DNA from 3 places in the Kurthia sp. FSL E2-0154 genome. Region 1 is predicted to be linked to each of the others. Evidence: riboswitches for the same ligand, from Rfam matches in the RefSeq annotation. Region 1 holds a riboswitch; each other region holds the start of a gene.
What was found. Region 1 has a riboswitch for cobalamin ahead of MHB75_RS03750 (energy-coupling factor ABC transporter permease). Riboswitches for the same ligand answer to the same signal wherever they lie in the genome.
Positions count from the first base shown of each region.

Region 2: another riboswitch for cobalamin. It lies ahead of MHB75_RS11675 (hypothetical protein); the one in region 1 lies ahead of MHB75_RS03750 (energy-coupling factor ABC transporter permease).
Region 3: another riboswitch for cobalamin. It lies ahead of MHB75_RS02515 (GntR family transcriptional regulator); the one in region 1 lies ahead of MHB75_RS03750 (energy-coupling factor ABC transporter permease).

Region 1 covers NZ_JBBOPO010000001.1:788,575-795,548, reverse strand. The annotation lists gene MHB75_RS03775 (precorrin-8X methylmutase) at 1-535, opposite strand, end outside; gene cobK (precorrin-6A reductase) at 538-1,293, opposite strand; gene MHB75_RS03765 (sirohydrochlorin chelatase) at 1,290-2,201, opposite strand; gene cobJ (precorrin-3B C(17)-methyltransferase) at 2,213-3,844, opposite strand; gene MHB75_RS03755 ((2Fe-2S) ferredoxin domain-containing protein) at 3,844-4,218, opposite strand; cobalamin riboswitch at 4,375-4,556, opposite strand; cobalamin riboswitch at 4,784-4,970, shown strand; gene MHB75_RS03750 (energy-coupling factor ABC transporter permease) at 5,162-5,842, shown strand; gene MHB75_RS03745 (energy-coupling factor ABC transporter substrate-binding protein) at 5,842-6,135, shown strand; gene cbiQ (cobalt ECF transporter T component CbiQ) at 6,122-6,901, shown strand; gene MHB75_RS03735 (energy-coupling factor ABC transporter ATP-binding protein) at 6,898-6,974, shown strand, end outside.
Region 2 covers NZ_JBBOPO010000001.1:2,350,581-2,357,554, reverse strand. The annotation lists gene MHB75_RS11695 (hypothetical protein) at 1-30, shown strand, start outside; gene MHB75_RS11690 (O-methyltransferase) at 27-686, shown strand; partial or broken gene MHB75_RS11685 (nucleoside deaminase) at 787-1,227, shown strand; gene MHB75_RS11680 (GNAT family N-acetyltransferase) at 1,320-1,763, shown strand; cobalamin riboswitch at 1,932-2,116, shown strand; gene MHB75_RS11675 (hypothetical protein) at 2,482-3,078, shown strand; gene MHB75_RS11670 (hypothetical protein) at 3,656-3,886, shown strand; gene brnQ (branched-chain amino acid transport system II carrier protein) at 4,106-5,446, shown strand; gene MHB75_RS11660 (hypothetical protein) at 5,597-6,787, shown strand; gene MHB75_RS11655 (hypothetical protein) at 6,780-6,974, shown strand, end outside.
Region 3 covers NZ_JBBOPO010000001.1:531,862-538,835, reverse strand. The annotation lists gene MHB75_RS02535 (DUF4309 domain-containing protein) at 141-860, shown strand; gene MHB75_RS02530 (glycine betaine ABC transporter substrate-binding protein) at 968-1,834, opposite strand; gene MHB75_RS02525 (ABC transporter permease) at 1,845-2,696, opposite strand; gene MHB75_RS02520 (quaternary amine ABC transporter ATP-binding protein) at 2,689-3,891, opposite strand; gene MHB75_RS02515 (GntR family transcriptional regulator) at 4,093-4,731, opposite strand; cobalamin riboswitch at 5,099-5,293, opposite strand; gene MHB75_RS02510 (glutathione peroxidase) at 5,334-5,810, opposite strand; gene MHB75_RS02505 (family 20 glycosylhydrolase) at 5,842-6,933, opposite strand; gene MHB75_RS02500 (FecCD family ABC transporter permease) at 6,971-6,974, opposite strand, start outside.

The DNA.
Region 1 (6,974 bases):
TGATTAAATCGGGCTTTGCAATTCCTTCACGAATGAGGCGAATTAGTTCAAGTAGTGCAGTTGGTGCGTTCCCAATTGCATAAATACCACCTTCATGTAAGCGCGCTGCTTTTTGCATCGAAATAATCGCACGCGTCGTATTATGTTCCTTCGCCATTTTCGATACATCTTCGTCTGCAATATGACAATACAAGTCGCCACCATGTTTTTGGAATCGTTTACGACCTGAGCCACTTTGAATCATCTGTACATCCGCAATGACAGGACGCCCAGCACGAATCGATTCAATGCCTGCACGAATCGCATCTGGATGAATAATGACACTTTTTCCTAATTCAAAATCGGCTGATGCATGCACGATACGACGAATGATTGACCACTCATCTTCTGAATAGTCATGTGGACCATATTCTTCTAAAATCGTTTCAAAACTATATTCATAAATACGGTTCGGCTCTACTGTTAACGGTGTGAAATCCGTATTAAAGTTGTCTGTATTAATAAATAATTCTTTTTCCTGTTGCTCATTTGTCATGATCAAATGCCTCCTATAAATTGCTCAATATCATCAAAGTTACGGAACATATTCGGATAATCGATTTTCGGACGTGCAATCAAAATCACTTCAATTCCAAGTGCTAAAGCTGTCGTGATTTTCTCATCAACCGAACCAACCTTCCCGCTCTCTTTTGTAACCATCAATGTCGTATCGTATTGTTTATATAACGCCGTATTTAGCTCTGCTGTAAATGGTCCTTGCATCGCAATAATTTGCTTTTGCGGTAAACCAAGTGCTTCGCATTTTTCCATATTGTCAATACGCGGTAACATGCGTGCGATTAATGTAATGCCTTCTTCACCAAGTAAATGCTTCGTGAAAATTTGTAGCGTCTTACTCCCCGTCAGCAACATCACATTCCCTTTACGCTTTTTCGCTTCAAGCGCTGCTTCTTCATATGTTTCAACAACTGTAATTAAGTCGTTTTCATAATCTTCAGACATCCGTTCGTAGCGACAATACGGGACACCTGCTAACTGTGCCGCTTGTTGTGCATTTTTTGATGCTTCTTCTGCATAGGGATGACTTGCATCGACAATGATTTGATCACCGCGTGCTGTCACTTTTTCAGCCATTTCTTCTGCTGTTAAGCGCCCCACATGTGTCGCAATTCCCTCTGCTTGCAAACTCGCAGCCGCTGAATCTGTCACTACTGTTGCTAAAACATCGTGATGGTTATTCAGTCGAACAGCTAGCGCACGCGCATCACTCGTTCCTGCTAGAAAAAACATTATTGATGCACTTCCTTATGGTCGTGCGCATGGTCATGACTGTGGTCATGATCGTGATGATGGTGGTGATGCCCATGATCATGGTCGTGATGGTGATGATGGTCGACAAATTCAGATGCATTAATACGATATGTACATGTATCGCAGTTCATTTTCACATCGCCAGCTAATGCTTCTTCAATACGCTCAATCACCACTTTTTCAAGTAATGAATGGTAGCCAAAGTATTCGCATAATGTAATATCCATATCGTATTCCGTATCATAGCGCGCTTTCCAATCCGTCATACGCTCCATTAAGATACCTGTAAATAAGAAGTACGGTAGCATATATACTTTTTTCGCACCTAATTTTTCACAACGCATAATCCCCTCATCCACTGTTGGATAGGTCACACCCATAAACGCAGGCTCCACATTACGCACACCAATTTGCTCTGATAATAAGCGCGCGATTTTATAAACATCACTATTTGAATCTAAGTCACTACCGCCGCGTGCTACTAATAAGACCGTCGTATCTTCATCTTGTTCGTCTTTTACAAAACCACTCTCTGCTAAACGGTACTCTAAAATATCAATTAAACTTGGGTGAATGCCTAATGGACGACCATATGTAATCGATACATGCGGATACAATTCTTTCGCCTCATCAATCGCCATTGGAATATGAATTTTTGAATGCCCTGCTTGTAAAAGCATAATTGGAATGGTAATAATTTTTTGTGCGCCGCGCTCGACACACGCCTTCATTCCCTGTGCAATATTTGGACTTTCAAATTCTAAAAAACATGTTTCCACTAATAATTGTTCTGGTAATTGCGCTTCAATACGCTTTGCAAATTGACGTACTTCTTCATTTCCTGCTGGTAGACGACTACCATGACCGACGATTAATACTGCTGTTTTCATCTTCAACACTCCTAATCCCCACAAGGTGCAGGGGCAATTTTGATTTTTGGTGTGAGATCTTGATAAATAAAGTTTCCAATCTTCTTCACACGTTTAAAATATTTGAATAAGCGCTCATTCGGATGCGCATTTGCTTTATATTCTTGAATAATTGATTCTACAAGAGGTACTAATTGTTCTTTGTCTAGTCCTTCAACTACAGGTTGACCTGGGTGCGCCGTACGTCCGACAGGTTTTGCGCCGATAAAGACATCGAATGCACCTTTTCGGTAAACAATTCCGATATCATCCATCACTGCTTTATAACAAGCCATTCCGCAGCCATTAAAACCAATATTTAATGTTTTCGGTAGGCTCATTCCACCAAATGCCTCTTGCAAAGCATCGGCATATGGAATCGCATCGGCTTTTTCACCATCACAGAAATCACATGCCTTCATTTTCACAACATCGCCAACCGGTGCGATTATGAGACCGACTTCTCGTAAACGATCGGTAATACGTTCAGGTGATGTGGTTGGAATACGAAGAATAAATTCATGGTCTGGCGTATATTCCATCGAACCTTTTTCACCCACTACTTCGGCTAACACAAGCATTTGCTGTGGTGTAATCTTCTTATTCGCTACGCCTGGGCTGACCGCAAACTCGAAAATTGCCTCCATCTTCTGGTGAACATATTGTTTCGGTTCAACAACGGTTCCACCAAGATAGCCAAGCGCTTCCTCTGCAAGTGCTAGAGTATCTACTTCAGGCTTTTTCGGCTCCACTGTAGCAATCGCTTGCGGCGCGTATGACTTTCCTGTTTCCTGATCCATCGCCCATGGTTCTGCTTCTTTTTTCAAACGCTGATGCGGCTTTAACGGTTGTTTTTCTTCACCAAGTGTATATTTACGCTGATAACCACGCGGTGTAATCATCTTCCCGTCATACATGAATGTCGACGAATTCCCGATAACAACAGTCGTCAACATCCCAATATCGTGTTCCAACATATCTTGTAATGTCGTCATCTGAATTTGTTGTGTCTCACGATAAGCACTTTTCACTAGACCTACAGGCGTATCTGGATGACGATACATCAGTAAAATGCGCTGCGCTTCCGCAATTTGACGTGTACGGCGACCACTTTTTGGATTGTAAAACGCAATAACGAAGTCTGCCATCGCAGCTGCTTCAATTCGTTTTGCAATTAAATCCCATGGTGTTAAATGGTCACTCAAACTAATCGTACAAGCATCATGCATGACGGGTGCGCCTAGTAGTGATGCACATGAATTAATAGCTGAAATCCCTGGTACAATCTCAATCGGTACACCTGTTTTCTCCGTCCAACCTTGTTCAATTAACACTTCGTACACAAGCCCTGCCATACCATACACACCTGCATCGCCACTTGAAATTACGGCAACGGACTTACCTGCCTCTGCTTGTCTTACTGCTTCTTGCGCACGCGACACTTCTTCTGTCATCCCTGTACTAATTACGGCTGTCGCTGTAATTAAATCTTGAATCAAATCGACATAAGTTTTATAACCGATGACAACGTCACATGATTTTAATACCTCTACTGCACGATTCGTAATATGCTGAAAGTCTCCAGGACCGAAGCCAACGACATACAATTTTCCTTGTTGTGTCATTAAACTTCCTCCTTCACTTTTGAAATCCCCTTAATCGCTGGTGTATCTTCATTACGAACGAACGTGCCATTTTCAAATGTAATACGCGGTACAACCGTTTTTTGCTCGCCTGCAAGTTGCGCTACAAAACGTGTCGCTTCTTCTTCCGACGTAATGCTATACCAATCGCCTTTTGGATAGTGCACAACGACACATGCATCTTTACAACGTCCATTACAACGTGTACGTGATGTATGAATCTGCTCATCCAAGTTACGCGCTGTAATTTCCGCACGAATTTTTTGTGTAATTTCTTCTCCCTCTTTACGCATGCAGCTACTACCATTACAAATTAATACGTGTGATTGCACACCATTCAAATTCCAAGTTGTCATCTCTAACATCCCCCTCGTATGTATCCGAACGATCCGCTTTTGCGCAAACAAAAAACCTCTATTCTAGGCGAATAGAGGTTGAACATCCTAAAAATTGGCATAGCGAAATAAGCGTAGCCCAACTACTAGTTTGTCCAAATCTCTTCCCACCGAAAAGTTTGTCCGATTTTAGAAGCAGGTTTCCTGACTCAAGTGTATCCGAACGCAGTCCCTTCTCAGCAATTCGCCAATGGATCTGACTGTTTCGACACTTATACAGTAGCGGGGGCTGTAATGGCATCTCACCATTTTCCCTTTTAACCTAAAAAATAATAGGCACTCCTAAAATACAATCGTTATATGTAATTTCAAAATCTTGGTTATAATCATAACCATAATTTGTCTAACTTTCAAGACACTTTTCTGAAAATTCATTTTGATAAAATATTATTAAAGTTTATTCACCTTGAAAAAACACTGAAATCTCTGCATTTATCCAGAATTTTCACTTAAAAAATTTTTGTTAAAAAAAATACGTATTGTCAAAATTTAGCGTTTTATGATAAGCTTTTTTAGAAATATCAAATAATTTTAACGATTCGATGGTGTAAGTTTTTGATGAACTTACTTAAAAGGGAAATCGGTGTAAATCCGATGCTGTCCCGCAACTGTGAAGCGGAGTGTATGAACGATATGCCACTGTTCAATGAACGGGAAGGTGTTCATACATGATGAGGCGAAGCCAGGAGACCTGCCACCGAAGATTGATTTCACCCTACGAGGATAGGCGTATGAAAGACAGCTTTTTTTGCTATGTCTTTTTTAACCTATTCTATATTATAGAATAGGTTTTTTTGTGCACATTCTCAAAGAAAAAGGAGGACGTTTGAACGTGTTGAAGAAATTATTAAAGCTAGTTTATTTTTTACCCATTCTCTTAATCGTGCCAAATCGTGCGAATGCGATGCACATTATGGAAGGCTTTTTACCGATTGAGTGGGCGATTTTTTGGTGGGCGATCTCCCTACCATTCATCATTATGGGGATTCGTTCGATTCGAAAAACTGTAAAAGAACATCCTGAAACGAAGATGATGCTTGGATTATCTGGGGCTTTCGCTTTCGTCTTATCCGCGTTAAAAATTCCATCTGTTACAGGTAGTTGTTCACATCCAACAGGTGTCGGCTTAGGTACTGTATTATTCGGACCACTGGCGATGAGTGTTGTCGGTTCAATCGTGTTACTATTCCAAGCACTACTACTTGCACATGGCGGACTTACAACACTTGGCGCGAATGCCTTCTCAATGGCAGTTGCTGGTCCAATTATCGCATGGTATGTATTCAAAGGCGCTCAAAAAGCAGGTTGGTCATTCTCCGTTGCTGTCTTTTTAGCCGCAATGCTTGGTGATCTCGGTACATATACAATTACATCATTCCAATTAGCACTTGCCTTCCCTTCTGAAGCGGGTGGCATGCTTGCTTCATTCGCAAAATTCGCAAGTATTTTCTCATTCACACAAATTCCACTTGCGATTAGTGAAGGTTTATTAACGGTCATTGTTATGAACTTCTTACGAAAATACAATGTTGCAGAGTTGCGTATGTTAAATATTTTCACGAAGAAAAAGGAGGCAGCTGAATAATGAAAAAGAATCTATTCTTCCTTTTCATCGTCATCGCCCTTGCCATCTTCCCTTTATTTATTCAAAAGGGTGCTGAATTTGGCGGTGCGGATGGTGAAGCAGAAGCAGCCATTACTGAAATCGACAAAAGCTATGAACCATGGTTCTCGAGCATTTGGGAACCACCAAGTGGCGAAATCGAAAGTTTATTATTTGCACTACAAGCGGCAATTGGTGCAGGTTTTATCGGCTACTTCTTCGGTTTAATGCGTGGTCGTACGAAAAAAGAAAAGGTTTCGCATGATTCCAATTGATCAATATGCTTATACGAATCGTTTAAGCAACGTACATCCTTTAGAGAAGATGGTATTGGCACTGAGTTTTTTGCTATTCGCTGTCATCACAAAGGATGTACTTATTTCACTCATTACGTTTTTCGTAATGAGTACTTTTATTTTATTTGCCGCTAAAATACCATTATCACTCTATTGTAAATTACTTCTTTTGCCGGGTTTCTTTTTGCTGACAAGTATTTTTTCGATTCTTATTTCATTTACAACGGCCACACTTCCCCCTCACTATTGGAGTATGTCATTTGGAAGTGTTCAACTTTTTATCGGAAAAGCGAGTGTCGATACAGCGTTTCACCTTTTTTTCTCGGTGCTCGCAAGTATTAGTTGTCTTTATTTTATTGCGCTCACAACGCCGATTAGTGCCATCACATATGCGATGCGTCAATTAAAAATACCGATTATTTTTATTGAACTATGTGAACTCACATATCGCTTTATTTTTGTCTTTTTACAAAGTATGCAGGCCATTTATGAAGCCCAGCAATCCCGTCTTGGTTATCAAAAAAAGCGCCGCTGGTTTCAATCTGTCGGTTATTTAGTGACGGCCATGTTTAAAGATGTTTTTCGACGTTCAAAACAACTTCATGAGGCGATGGCTTCTCGTTGCTACAACGAAGATATTTCAAGCCATTATGTAACGTACCAAACCGAACGCAGAAACTGGCTTGGTATTGGCGTTAGTTTATGCCTACTCGGCGCAGTTTATCTAGGAGGTTTTTATTTATGATTACATTTGACCATGTATCGTACCAATATCCTGACGGTACAATCGCATTACACGACCTATCATTCACGTTACC
Region 2 (6,974 bases), 1.6 Mb from region 1:
TCTGAAATAGAGGAGGGGGAAAACGAATGATGGAACAAGTAAATAAATACGCAGATAGGTACTTTGGAAATGAAGATGAGCATTTACAACATATTTTAAAAACAATTGAAGAACATGGTATGAAAAATATCTCGGTTTCAAATGCGACAGGAAAATGGCTGACGCTTCTTGCGACATTAAAGCAATCAAAAAAAGCATTAGAAATAGGTGCTTTAGGTGGTTATAGTGGTCTCTGTATTGCGCGAGGTTTAGCAGAAGGTGGCACACTCCTATCATTAGAGTTAGAACCAGAATATGCAAAACTAGCGAAAGAAAACCTTATGCGCGCAGGATACGGCGAAGTTGTAGACTATCGTATTGGAGATGCGTTAACATCTTTGAAGCAGTTAAAAGAAGACCAAAAAACATTCGATTTCTTCCTTATTGACGCGGATAAAGAGCGTTATAAACATTATTTAGATGCGTGTGTAGACATTGCAGAAGATGGGGCAGTTATTGTTATGGATAATGTATTAGTGCTAGGTGGCGTAGCAGACGAAACGGTTAAAGATTCTTTACCTGAACATTTACAAGAACGTACACGTATTATGCGTGAATATAATGAATATGTATCACAGCACCCACATCTATTTTCAGTACTACTACCAATCGGTGATGGGTTAATTTGTTCTATCGTTAAAAAGTGATTCGAAGTAAACATATAGCGATTGTCTAAATAAATGTTTTTTTCATATAATATGAGAGCAAAATAGGCAAATTCGGAGGTACACAGATGACAAAAGAACAGTGGATGCAAAAATAATTGAACTAGCATATGAGAATACAGTGAATGGTGGAAAGCCTTTCGGTGCCATCATTGTCAAAGATGATGCCATTGTAGCAGTTGGTGTGAATGAAGTGTTAGAAACACATGACCCAACAGCACACGCTGAACTACTCGCGATTCGTCGTGCAACAGAAAAGTTACAAACAACAGATTGATTGGATTGTCAGCTATATACAAGTGGTGAACCATGCTCGATGTGTATGGGTGCGATTTACTGGGCAAACTTTAAAGATGTATATTATGCCTATTCTTCAGAAGAAGAACAAGCAGGTCTTGGAACATCACATGTCTATGCACAGCTTGCTTTACCACGTGAAGAACGTGAGGTTCAATTGCAGCACGTTGAACGTCAAGCAGAAACGAATGATGCGTTTGCATTATGGATTGAAAAACAACAATAAGTTTAAAAACAGAAAGAATCGTGCATATACGGTTCTTTTTTTTATTTTAAAAAAGCTGCATTTTGGTACAATAAGGAAAAGGGGTGGATGATGTGGAAATTCAATATGCAACGAAAGCAGATCTAGAAAAGGTTGTGCCATTATTTCAAGGATACTTACAGTTTTATGGTCGCCAATTTGAAGAACAAGAAGTGGTGACTTTTATTAAAAAGCGTTTAACAAACGATGATGCCATCATTTTATATGCAGAACATGAAGGAAAAGCAATTGGATTTACGCAACTCTATCCAAGTTTTTCATCACTTGCATTAAAACGCGCATATATTTTAAACGATTTATTCGTTGAGGAGTCTCACCGAAAGTTAGGTGCGGCGAGAGCCTTGATGGAGGAAGCATTTGTATTTTGTGAACAGATGGGTGCAGCGTACATCACGCTTGAGACACATCCAGATAATGTAGCTGCTCAAAAACTATATGAAGATATCGGTATGCAACGAGATGATGAATATTGGCATTATACGAAAGAATTTAAATAGAACGTGAAAACAGGCTGGGACATAAGGGCAAAAAACACATCCTATATGAGCATAAGAAAAACTGGAATCGCGCTGTAGCACGGTTCCAGTTTTTCGTTGCGAACGCTAAAAAAATGAAAATGACATGTTTTGTCCCAGCCTGTTTTCTTTTCTTGTATAATAAAATCAAACGGAATAATAGAAGTTGGTACAAGTGTATGGCACTTGTTTAAAAGGGAAGAACGGTGAAAGTCCGTCGCTGTCCCGCAACTGTAAGTAGGAGTGCTTTTCGATAAACCACTGTCTTATGAGATGGGAAGGTGAAAAGTGCATTGAATACGAGCCAGGAGACCTGCCAATCTTCGAGTACAACCAAAAACCTACGCGGATAGGAGGTGTTTGAGTATGCGAACACAATATGGATTACATACTCACAGTACGACGAAAAACCGATGGAGATGTTTGAATCATTCCACTGTTTTTTTGTGTTGTACTACGAACGATACGTAATTCTGCCACTATGAATAAATGATTCAATAGTAACTAAAAAAATAAATAAAGTTACTTATAAATTAGCTATATACGTTGATAAAAAAGGGAAACTAACAGTATCTTCTTTTTATCCTAAACCTTGAAATTAAGGAGTAAAACATATGAAATTAGAAATTAAATCGTATATTACAATCCCCCTGAAAAAGAAGAGTTAAATAAAAATCAAGAGTACCCAGGCTACATAGAAATGACCCATTTAGAAGGTTTAGATGTATTTAATTATGAGTTTGGACGATCTGGAGGATATCCTGGAGGTAAAGTAGTTTTTTGTGTAGATGGAAAACCCTTGCCTTTTAATACAGAAGTATTTGAATTATATAGGTTTTGGTATAATTTGGTTTTAACTTTATTACCAAAAGATAAATCTATTGAAAAACTCGATCATCTAATATTTTATGCAGACGATTATGTTATGGATAATTTTAAAATTAGAATTTTTTATCATAAAAAAACAGTTGAATTTCATTATAAAAAACAAGTATTTGCTACTTTTTCATTAGATGAGTATAAAAAAGCTGTTTTACAAGGGTTTTTAGATTTCATGTGGCATACGAATTTAGAATTTGAAACAATTACACATGATTCTTTAGGTGATGAAATTGATTATATCGATTTACGAGAAGATTTAGATTCAATAAGTGAGTTATATGGTTGTCGTTATATTTTCTTACAATTTATGAAAGAAATTTATAAACAAAAAAGTTATGACTTAGGCAAATTAATAAATCTTAATTTTGATACAAGTTATTATTATTCAAAGTTAGAATACGATTTAGAGGATTAAAATTATAATTATAAGGATACTTTATTGAATAAAGTAAGACTTAGAAAGTTGATAGAAAAAAGCCTGGTACAGAACAAAATAATATGTCTCAAATACGAATAATCAAATCAATTGAACGCGTAGAAAACGACTCCTGCGGGAATAGCGTGAGCTGAAAACCTCACAGGAACGCAGTGACGAGGAGTTTGAAGCCATGCCCGAACGCTACGTGATGTAGTGGGGCAAGATTTGCAACAGGACGTTGCGTTCTTTTCTTGCCTACCGCTATTCGTTTTTCGAAGCGGAAATTGATCTGAATGAACAAATCCCGTATGATTGAATTGCACCTCAATTATTAGACACATCTACTAATTGGAGGTGCAGTTTTTATATGGCAAAATATTCATCAGAAGAAAAAATACAAGCCGCTTTAAGGTATATAAACGGTACGGAAAGTTTATATACAATAGCGAGATCGATTGGTACAGATGATAAATCGATTCTTAATTGGGTGAGATAGTATGAGTATCATGGTGTTAATCAAGTTAGTGAAAATAGTGGATATAGCGATGGCATTTATTTAGTTGGTCCTTTTAGGTTGTATAAAAAGTTTGACACAGGGGATCAGTTTGAAAAATTTGTTAATTTTTTTGATGATCATGATTTAGAAGAAATTACGATGAAAGAAGTAAGTGATTGGGTGAAAAAAGGCTTTGATAAAGCCATGGTTACATTGCCTTTACCTATTTATTTTAGATTTACAGATGAAGAAGATGCACTTAATTTAGTGATAGGCGAATGGGAAAATCAAATGGAAATAGAGTTATGAGCTTAATGCATATTCGTTTATCTTAATTTAAATAAATGATAGAGCGACACTTTTTCATACTCAAAAAATACAAAATAGTCTAAAAATTATACAAAATTATCTATTTTTCGTTTATTCTTTCTCTTTATTCTCTGTTCATCTTGTATTGTCTGTAGTAAATTGTTAATATACTCTAATTACAATATTAAATAGACGATTTAAGTCATAAGGAGGAAAAATATGCAAGCAAAAGTACCATTTTCAACATACGCCATCATCGGTACGATGTTATTCGGTATGTTCTTCGGGGCAGGGAACTTAATTTTCCCAATCGAACTTGGACAGATGGCTGGTACGCAATTCTGGTGGGCTTTAATTGGTTTCCTAGTTACAGCAATCGGTTTGCCGTTCATGGGAATTCTAGCAATTGGTTTATCAGGAAGTAATGGTTTACGAGACTTAGGGAATCGAGTGCATCCACTATTCGGTCTTGTATTTTCAGTTGTACTATATTTAACGATTGGACCATTCTTTGCGATTCCGCGTACAGCGACTGTATCGTTCACAGTAGGGTTAGAACCATTCTTAAATCCAGATCAAGTATCATTATTTTTAGGCATTTTTAGTTTTGTATTCTTTTTAGTTGTGTATTACTTCTCACTAAATCCAGCAAAAGTAATGGATTATATCGGTAAATATTTAACACCTGCATTCTTAGTGTTCTTATTTATCTTAATTATTGTCAGTGTTGTTAATCCGATGGGGAGTTTTGAAAAACCAGTAGGTGACTATGTGAATCAAGCCTTTATGACAGGTTTTAAAGGCGGATACAATACGATGGATGCACTAGCATCACTTGCGTTTGGGATCGTCGTAATTAATGCGATTAAGAGTCGTGGTATTACCAGTACGAAAGATATTGCGATGGCGACTTGGAAATCGGGAATTTTCGCAATGGCTTTAATGATGATTATTTATGGATTTATCACATACATGGGCGGTACAAGTGTTGGCGCTGTTGGAACATTTGAAAATGGCGGCTTAATTTTTGCAGCTGTTGCGAAACACTTCTTCGGTTCATTCGGTGGGATTTTACTAGCGATTATCATTATTTTAGCTTGTTTAAAAACAAGTATTGGCTTAATTACATCATGTAGTGAATTCTTCCATGAAGTTATGCCAGCCATCAGCTATAAATGGTTTGTATTCATTTTAACGTTTGTATCATTCTTAATTGCGAACTTTGGTTTAAGTAATATCATTACATATGCTGTTCCGGTATTAATGTTCTTATATCCACTAGCGATTGTTTTAATTCTATTAACGATGTTCTCGCCGCTATTCAAAGCACGTCAAAGTGTATATGCGATGTCGATGTTCCTAACATTCTTCGTGAGTGTGATTGATGGTTACAAAGCATTGGTTGAAAGTGTGCCGGGTGCGAAATTACAAGTGTTAGAATCGATTGAGATATTCTACTCACATTACTTACCGTTATATGATATCGGTTTAGGATGGGCTGCTCCTGCTGTGGTAGGTGCCATCATCGGACTCATTTATGCGGCAATTGTAAAAAAATAATGACGTGAAGACAAGGTGTGTTCAATCGGACATACCTTGTTTTTTTATAATAAGTTTTTAAAACTTATTGCTTTTCATTGCGCTGATTGGTTGCCTATGTATAGAATTGTTATAAGTGTTTATTTAACAAAGATAAAGGTGGACAAATAAGTGAGAGCTTTATACATTTTGCATAAACGTAATCGTAAATGGAATTTAATCCTTATGGCAGCTGCACTGCTATGTTTTTCAATTGTCTATTTTACGATTTTGCATACAGCATATAAAAGTGAACCTGCAAAAGGTGGGACCACATTTGCAGGACAAAATAATTACAATCTTACACTCATTGGAGAAGAACCAACAATTGAGCAATTAGAACGCTTCAATCAAGCATTGCAAAATAATAAGCAACTAACTGTTTACACAGCTTCACCGATTCCTGTGTTTATACAGAAATTTTCAGGTGATGAAGCATTTACACCTGAAAATGCAAAAGCAGATGGACAGTATATACCTGTTTATGGACTTCAAGTGAATGCAGCTGCACAAAAGCTAAATAAGCTAGAGATGGATGCAGGTACATTTTTTAAACAAGAAGATTTTAAGGATTATGATGACAAAGAAGTTATGCCCGTTGTGTTAGGAAGTGACTATTATCAGTTGTATGATATTGGTGATTCACTTCGCATGCGTATTCATGGTCAAGATATTCACGCGAAAATCATCGGCTTTTTAAAGAGTGAACAAACGATTGTGACAACAGCATTACCTCAAATGTCAGCAGGGCATCAAGTGTTAGTTCCGTCACAGCAATATCGCCAAACACCAAGCGAAGACAATGTATTCGCAAAAGAATCATTGATCGCATCTGCAAATACAATGCTCGTAACGAATGCATCTAAGATTGGTATTCGCGATATCATGCTTGAAGTATCACAGCAATCAGATTTCTGGTCATTTACAATTGGTGGCGCAGGTGGGATAACAGTTAATATCTATAATAAGATTTTAAAAGCAAACCCTGTACTCGTGTATGGATTATTCCTGATTGCTTTAGTTGGTATGTTTATAGCTGTACAGCGTATTCAAAAGCGTAGAAATGAAGGGACGAAGCAGTTGTTCCGTATTCTGATTACGAGTGGTATGGCAGAACGTGAAATTCGAAAGTATATTCGAATTGAAGTGGGAACTTTACTAGGGATTGCACTCATTCTTCCAGCTATACCGTTTCTGGTGATTTCACAATTTACCATCATTCCACTCGTTTTATATCTCATTCTAGGTGCAATGATTGGCGGCGGTATTCTATGGCGTGTACTACGTAAAACAACGATAGAAATGGAGCAGGAGCATGTCTAAAATTCAATTAAAATATGCAGCGGTAGAACCGTATTTTCAAAAAGTGAATTTAGTCGTTGAAAAGGGAGCTTCACTAGCGATTACAGGCGCTTATCGAAATGAATTACTACAGACAATTGGCTGTTTCCGCGTTTTGACGAACGGGACATATCGCTTAGAATATCATCAAAATGAAACAAAAGATGTG
Region 3 (6,974 bases), 260 kb from region 1:
CTCTTTATTTTATGAATATAACAAAAAGATAAAAAATATTGAAACTTCTTAACAATTTTTGCTGCTATTTGTAGTAGTTGTATTCTTTTTATTTGGTATAATTTAATAGAGAATATAAACGATTAAAAGGAGGAGATTCGATGAAAACTTATACAAAACTAGCTAGTTTACTTGCAGCTTCTTCACTGCTACTTGTTGCTTGCGGAGAGCCAGAAGCAACTCCTGAAAAGGAAGTGCCTAAAACACAGGCAGCTGAAAACACGACAGCGAAAACAGAAGATGTACAAACAGAGGGTGTACAAACAGAAGGTGTACAAACAGAGGCTAGTAAAAAAGAAGACACTACTGTAACATCTACTTCTTCTAAAAAAATCGAAACAAAATCAAAAGACACGGTAAAACCTATCTTACGTGATTTTTTACAAAACCAATTCAAAACAGCGAAAAATGGTATGACAGAAGGTGTTCCATTTGAAAGTGGAAAATCGGTTTATGAAGACATTACAAACAAATGGGGAAAACCCGCTACAACATTCTCTAATAATACGAATTATATTGAATATAAAAAGAAAGGAAAAGTAACCTATGCTTTTGCCATTGGGCGCGGAGATCGTGTTTATGATGTGCGCACTTTCGTAGCACCTGACAGTTCATTTAAACTATCAGATATTACATTTTCAGATATTATAGCTATTGGTGGTAAGCCATCTTCAACAACCTATAATGGTAAAGATACAATTTTAAATTATAAAGTCGGAAAAAATACGCTGAAATTTGTTGGTCCAACAAAAACAAAAAAATTAGATCATATTTCCATATTTAATCAACGTGCTTCAGAACCAATGGGTGGACGTGGTTAATTAATTAAAAACGAGGCCTTACCGTGCGTAGACCTCGTTTTTTAATGTAAAAAATCCTATGCGTGAACTTTCATATGTTCACTACATAGGATTTATTTATTACACGATTATTTTGTCCACTCTGCTACTTTTGTTTGGTTTTCTTTAATCCAAGTTTTTGCAGCTTGTTCTGGTGGTGTACCATCATGAATATCTAACATAACTGATTCAATATCATCTGTTGTCCAGTTAAAGTTTTTCAAAATTTTATAAGCATCTGGTGATTTCTCTTTTAGCTTTTTAGAAGCGAATGTATGAATTTGTTCTTCGCCACCATATACTTTTTTCGGATCTTTTAAGAATTTTAAATCATATTTTTGGAACATCCAGTGTGGTGCCCATCCTGTAATAACGATATCTTCTTTCTTCTTGATAGCTTGACCAAGTGCTACAGTCATCGCACCTGAAGAAGATTGTTTTAGTTTCCAATCACTTAAGTTTTTATAATCTTTTAAAGCCTTTTCTGTAGCACCCATGATGCCTGCTCCTGGCTCAATACCTGTGATTTCTTTTTTCGCTTGGTCTTTTAAATCTTCAATTGAATCAACCTTCATATAATCTGGTACAACTAAACCAATTTTAGCACCTTTTAAGTTAACACCTAAATCCTCTACTTGGTCTTTATACTTATCATATTGCGCACCATGTGTATGTGGTAGCCATCCAGCTACCATTGCATCTGCTTTGTTATTTGCGACAGCTTCCCACATCACTGCATTATCAAGTGAAGTTGTTTTGACTTTAATGCCTTCTTCTTTTAAAACTTCAGCAATAACATTTGTTGAAGCTACTTCTGTATCCCATTCTACATATGCAAGTTCAACAGTTGGATCTGACTTATCTGAACTTGAAGAATTACCGCATCCAGCAAGGACTGCTGATAGACCAAGTCCTAAAGCTAGTCCTGCTGCTTTCATTGTTTTTGAAAATTTCATCTAATTCACCCTACCCTTTTTTAGTATTGAAACTTTGTGTTAAACGATCAATTAAGATTGCAAAAATAACAAGTGCTAAACCAGCTACAAAACCTGGTCCAACGTCTGCTCTTTGTACAGCTGTTAATACTTTTTGCCCTAAACCTTCTGCACCAATCATCGATGCAATAACAACCATTGATAGCGATAGCATAACCGTTTGGTTTACACCAGCCATAATTGTTGATTTTGCTAATGGTAGTTCTACGTTGAATAATTTCTGTGGTCCTGTACTACCGAAAGACTCTGATGCCTCAATTAATTCTTTTGGTACTTGTTGAATCCCTAAATTCGTAAAACGAATCGTTGGTGGGATTGAGAAAATAATCGAAGCAAATACCCCAGGTACTAAACCGATTCCGAAGAATGCAACAGCTGGAATTAAGTACACGAAACCTGGCATTGTTTGCATGAAGTCTAAAACCGGCTTCATAATACTTTCAAATACTCTACTTTTTGACATACAAATACCAACAGGAATCCCGATAATAATCGAAATTAAACTCGCAAATAGTACAAGTGTGACGGTATTCATTAAGTCATTCCATAGTCCTTGGTTATAAATGAATAGTAATCCAAGTACTGCAAAAATTGTTAAACCGAGCTTTTTCTTCGTTGCAAAAAATGCTAATACTGCAACTAATAAAATAAATACAATTGCTGGAACCATAAGTAAGAAATCTGTAACGGCAAGCATCATGCTTTCTGTATTCTCTTGAATTGCATCAAAGAAACCTTGTCCATGTTCCGTAATATAATCCATTGCATTATTCGTCCATTTTGCAAGTGGCATCATCGGAATTTGATCGAGTAAATTATTCATGTGCCGTCACCTCCGCAGATGTTTCTTTCGCGAGAGCTTCGATGACCACGCCTCGTATAAGAACGCCAACAAGCTGATTATTTTTCATGACAGCTACTGGTGTTTTTGAATCTGAAATAATTGGCAACACTTCTTCTAATAATAAATCATGTGGCACTGTTAAAATATCTTGTTGCACACAATTCATTAAATTCGTTTGACCTTCTTTTGCACAGCGCAGCGCATCGTCTGCAGTTATGTAGCCAACTAGTTGTTTTGGCGGTGTTACTGCTAATACCATACTCACTTGTTCATCCTTCATACGTTTTAATGCCATTTTGGGTCCATCATGTGCCGGATTAATCGTCACTGGCTTCACCATGATGTTTTCAGCTGTTAATACTTTAGAACGGTCGATGTCTTCAATGAAGCTACTTACATATTCATCAGCTGGATTGGTTAAAATCTCTTCACCTGTACCGATTTGAATAATTTGTCCATCTTTCATAATCGCGATCCGGTCGCCAATACGCAGCGCTTCATTCAAATCATGTGTAATAAAGATAATTGTCTTCTTCATGTTTTGTTGAAGTTCTAACAACTCGTCTTGCATCTCTTTCCGTATTAAAGGGTCGAGGGCTGAAAAGGCTTCATCCATTAAAACAATTTCGGCATCGTTTGCGAGTGCTCGTGCAAGACCTACACGTTGCTGCATACCACCGGATAATTGCTTTGGATATTGATCTTTGAAATCAATGAGTCCCGCGTTCTCAAGTGCTTTTTCAGCTTTGATTTTACGCTCTTCCTTTGGAACCCCTCGAACCTTTAATCCATATTCGGTGTTTTTTAAAATCGTTTGATGTGGGAATAACCCAAAATTCTGAAAGACCATATTAATTGAATTTCTTCGCACTTGTCGTAATTGTGTTTTATTCATTTTTGATACATCTGCATCGTTAATATAAATCTGACCGGTTGTTGGTTCAATTAAGCGATTAAGTAATCGGACAAGTGTTGACTTACCACTACCTGATAACCCCATAATCACGAAAATTTCGCCTTCTTCTACTTCAAAACTCGCATCATAAACACCCACCGTTGCGCCTGTTTCTTTTAAAATAGTTGATTTACTCTTTCCCTTCTTCACAAGCTCTTCTGCTTGCGTAACTTTTTTTCCGAAAATTTTACTTACGTTTTCTACTCTTATTTTAGCCAAGAGCTACACCTCAATTCATTGCAATATCAGTTTGTTACAAAATAAGTAACAACTTAACCCTAACAAAAAGTTGTTACTTATGTCAAATGAAAGTACTAAAAATGCCATGTTTCCCCTGGGAGAAACATGGCATTTTCCATCATTATTTTATGTTTATGAACCCTTGTTACAATAAGGTTTATGCGCCTTTTAAAAATTGACTTATCCTTTGTATAAAAAATTTTTCACAATATCGAATGAAGCTTCATTTCCGATAAAGTATAAGACATCATTTTCTTTAATCGATGCATATGGCCCTGGTGATAATAAAATCGTTTCACCACGACGAATTCCAACAATTGTAGCTGTCGTATTTTGCCAAAAGTTCAATTCTTGAATAGTCATATCTAAATATAGACATTCAGATGTTACGGTCACATTGAATGGCGCAAATGGATTAAGTGAATGGAAACGATTTGTTCGCGACACTAACTCTTGTGAGAGTTGTTCTAAGCGCTCTAATTCTTCTTTTTGTTTGGCAATGGATTGAAAGACATCATGCTGAATCTCATTGACTGATTGTACATCTTTTAATTGATGTACAAATTTCGCAGCTTCTTCATAAGACTTGATGAAGACGCCACTCCCCTTTGTAGCTTGAACGATTCCTAAATCTTGTAGTACTGCAATGGCACGGCGCGCTGTTTCAGATGAAACACCATATTTACTCGCTAATGAAGAACGTGCATATAGCTTTTGCCCTACCTCATATTCTCGATCTACAATTTTAGAGGCAAGGTCAGCCGCAATAATTTGATAACGCGCCTGCTTTATTTTTGTTTTTTTCTCCTGTTCGGTCATTTACCGAAACCTCACTCTCCATCTCAAAATATATAGTCCATATAGTAGCACTAAATACATTGCTTTTCTATATCTTTACAAATAATTTATACATTTTTAAAGTAAACGAAACACTTTATCGTATTAAAAAGAAGGAATCACGTATAAACACGCAATTCCTTCTACTCTAGAGTTTAGTTCTGTTAGGTCCCGTAACGAAACAAGCTTTGTATTATACTATTCGGAAGTTGGGGAGTTCTAAATAGTTGTATTGAATCATTGAATGGGAATCGTAACGAGAGCACAAAAAAACAGCTTCCCCACGGGAAAGCTGTCATCTACTAAAAACATAAGTAGCTAACATCAACCTATCCTCGTAGGTAAATAAAGATGCACAGTAGAATTGGCAGGTCTCCTGGCTCATGGTCACTGTGTAACAGCCCCTTCCCATCTATTTAGAGACAGTGGGTATGCTTACTACACTCACATTTACAGTTGCGGGACAGCGCTGGAATCACACCAGCTTCCCTTTTAAGCGAGGCGAATTCAAGGATTCCCTCACACCAATTCAAGCACTATTGATTTACAATTTATATATTATCTTAAAATGTCTAAATTGTCAATCAAATTTCTAAGTATTTGACAATATCTTCCTCAAACTGACTTGGCTTATCTTTCGATGCATAGCGCGCCACGACATGACCGTCTCGATCTACAAGGAACTTTGTGAAATTCCACTTAATGCTACTACCTAAAAACCCTTTTGAATGTTCTTTTAAATACGTGAATAATGGATGCTCATCTTTACCATTTACATGAACTAATTCATGCATCGGGAACGTAACACCATATTGTAAACGACACTGTTCTGCTGCTGCTTCACCTGAATCTAATTCTTGCTTGAACTGATTCGATGGAAAGCCAAGTACGACTAATCCTTTATCTTTATACTTTTGATACAATTCTTCGAGTTCTTTGAATTGCGGTGTAAAACCACATTTTGATGCTGTATTCACAATCAATAATACTTTTCCTTCGTACTCTTTCATTGAATACGTTTTTCCATCTTCTAATGTAACGTCTAAATCATAAATAGACATCGAAACACCCCTCAAAAATAATGTATTTCTACTACTTTACCTTTTTCATCATTGTCGGAAACAATTCTTTTGTATAGTTGTAAACTTGGTCAGCTGTATATTTCTTTGAACCTTCTCCCCATATAGAGATGGCTGCACCAGAAATTTTTGACGTAGTTTGCTGATGAGATGAATTCCACCTCCCCAGCGTCCAGTTCTTTTTAATATCTCTTTTCATATACTGCAGATCCGAACGAATTGAACCTTTTGATGTAAAATCTACATATAAGTAGTAATCATTATAATTATAAACTATGTGTCCTGCTTTTATTAACTGTGGCGCACTAGGACGAACTTTTTCACGGTACTTCTTTTCAGTTGCACTTTCGGGTTCACCTGTCCAACTCCAAAACGTAATTGCTATCGTTTGATCTAACTTTTTTAAATCTGCCTTCAATAAAGAATCATTCCAAATCCATGTACGCACATGCTTCTTTTGCAAATAACGATTCATTTGATTGAAGTAATGGATGTATTTCACATGATCTTCTTCATCATAGGCAATCTCGTCTCCCCCAATATGCATCGTTTTTGTTTTCGGTAAAGCTTGTAAAACTTCACGACATAATGCTTGTACGAATCTTATACTCGACTGATTCGGTGCAATTTGATTCCACTCATCACGCACCAACTTTTTCGCTGCCTTCGGATTCGCTTTTTCATACAGTTTTAAAACAGCTCCCATATGACTAGGTGTATCAATCTCGGGGATTAATTCAATCTTCTTCTTCGCCGCATACGCTTCTAAAGAGCGCATCTGCTTCATCGATAAAAAGGTTTGCTTCGTTAATGGATTGCGATAAAGTCCGTCTTTTTGCTGCCATGATTTTTTTGCTTGCTGTCCTAAAAGTCGACTCTCTAATGCATAGTTTTCATCATCGGTTAAATGAAGATGTACATAGTTCCCGCCTGATTTTTTCACATCATCTATATATTTTTTTAAAACATCAACTGTATAAGGTCGACGTGCTACGTCTAAATTAATGCCATATTTTTTATCATGCGCCTGTGCTACATTTTGTTCACTACACCCTGTTAAGCTTATAAGCATACAAAGAGATAAACCAAATAGCCACTTTTTCATAAAAATCCTCCTGATGTTTCCTTACTTCTACTATCTATTAT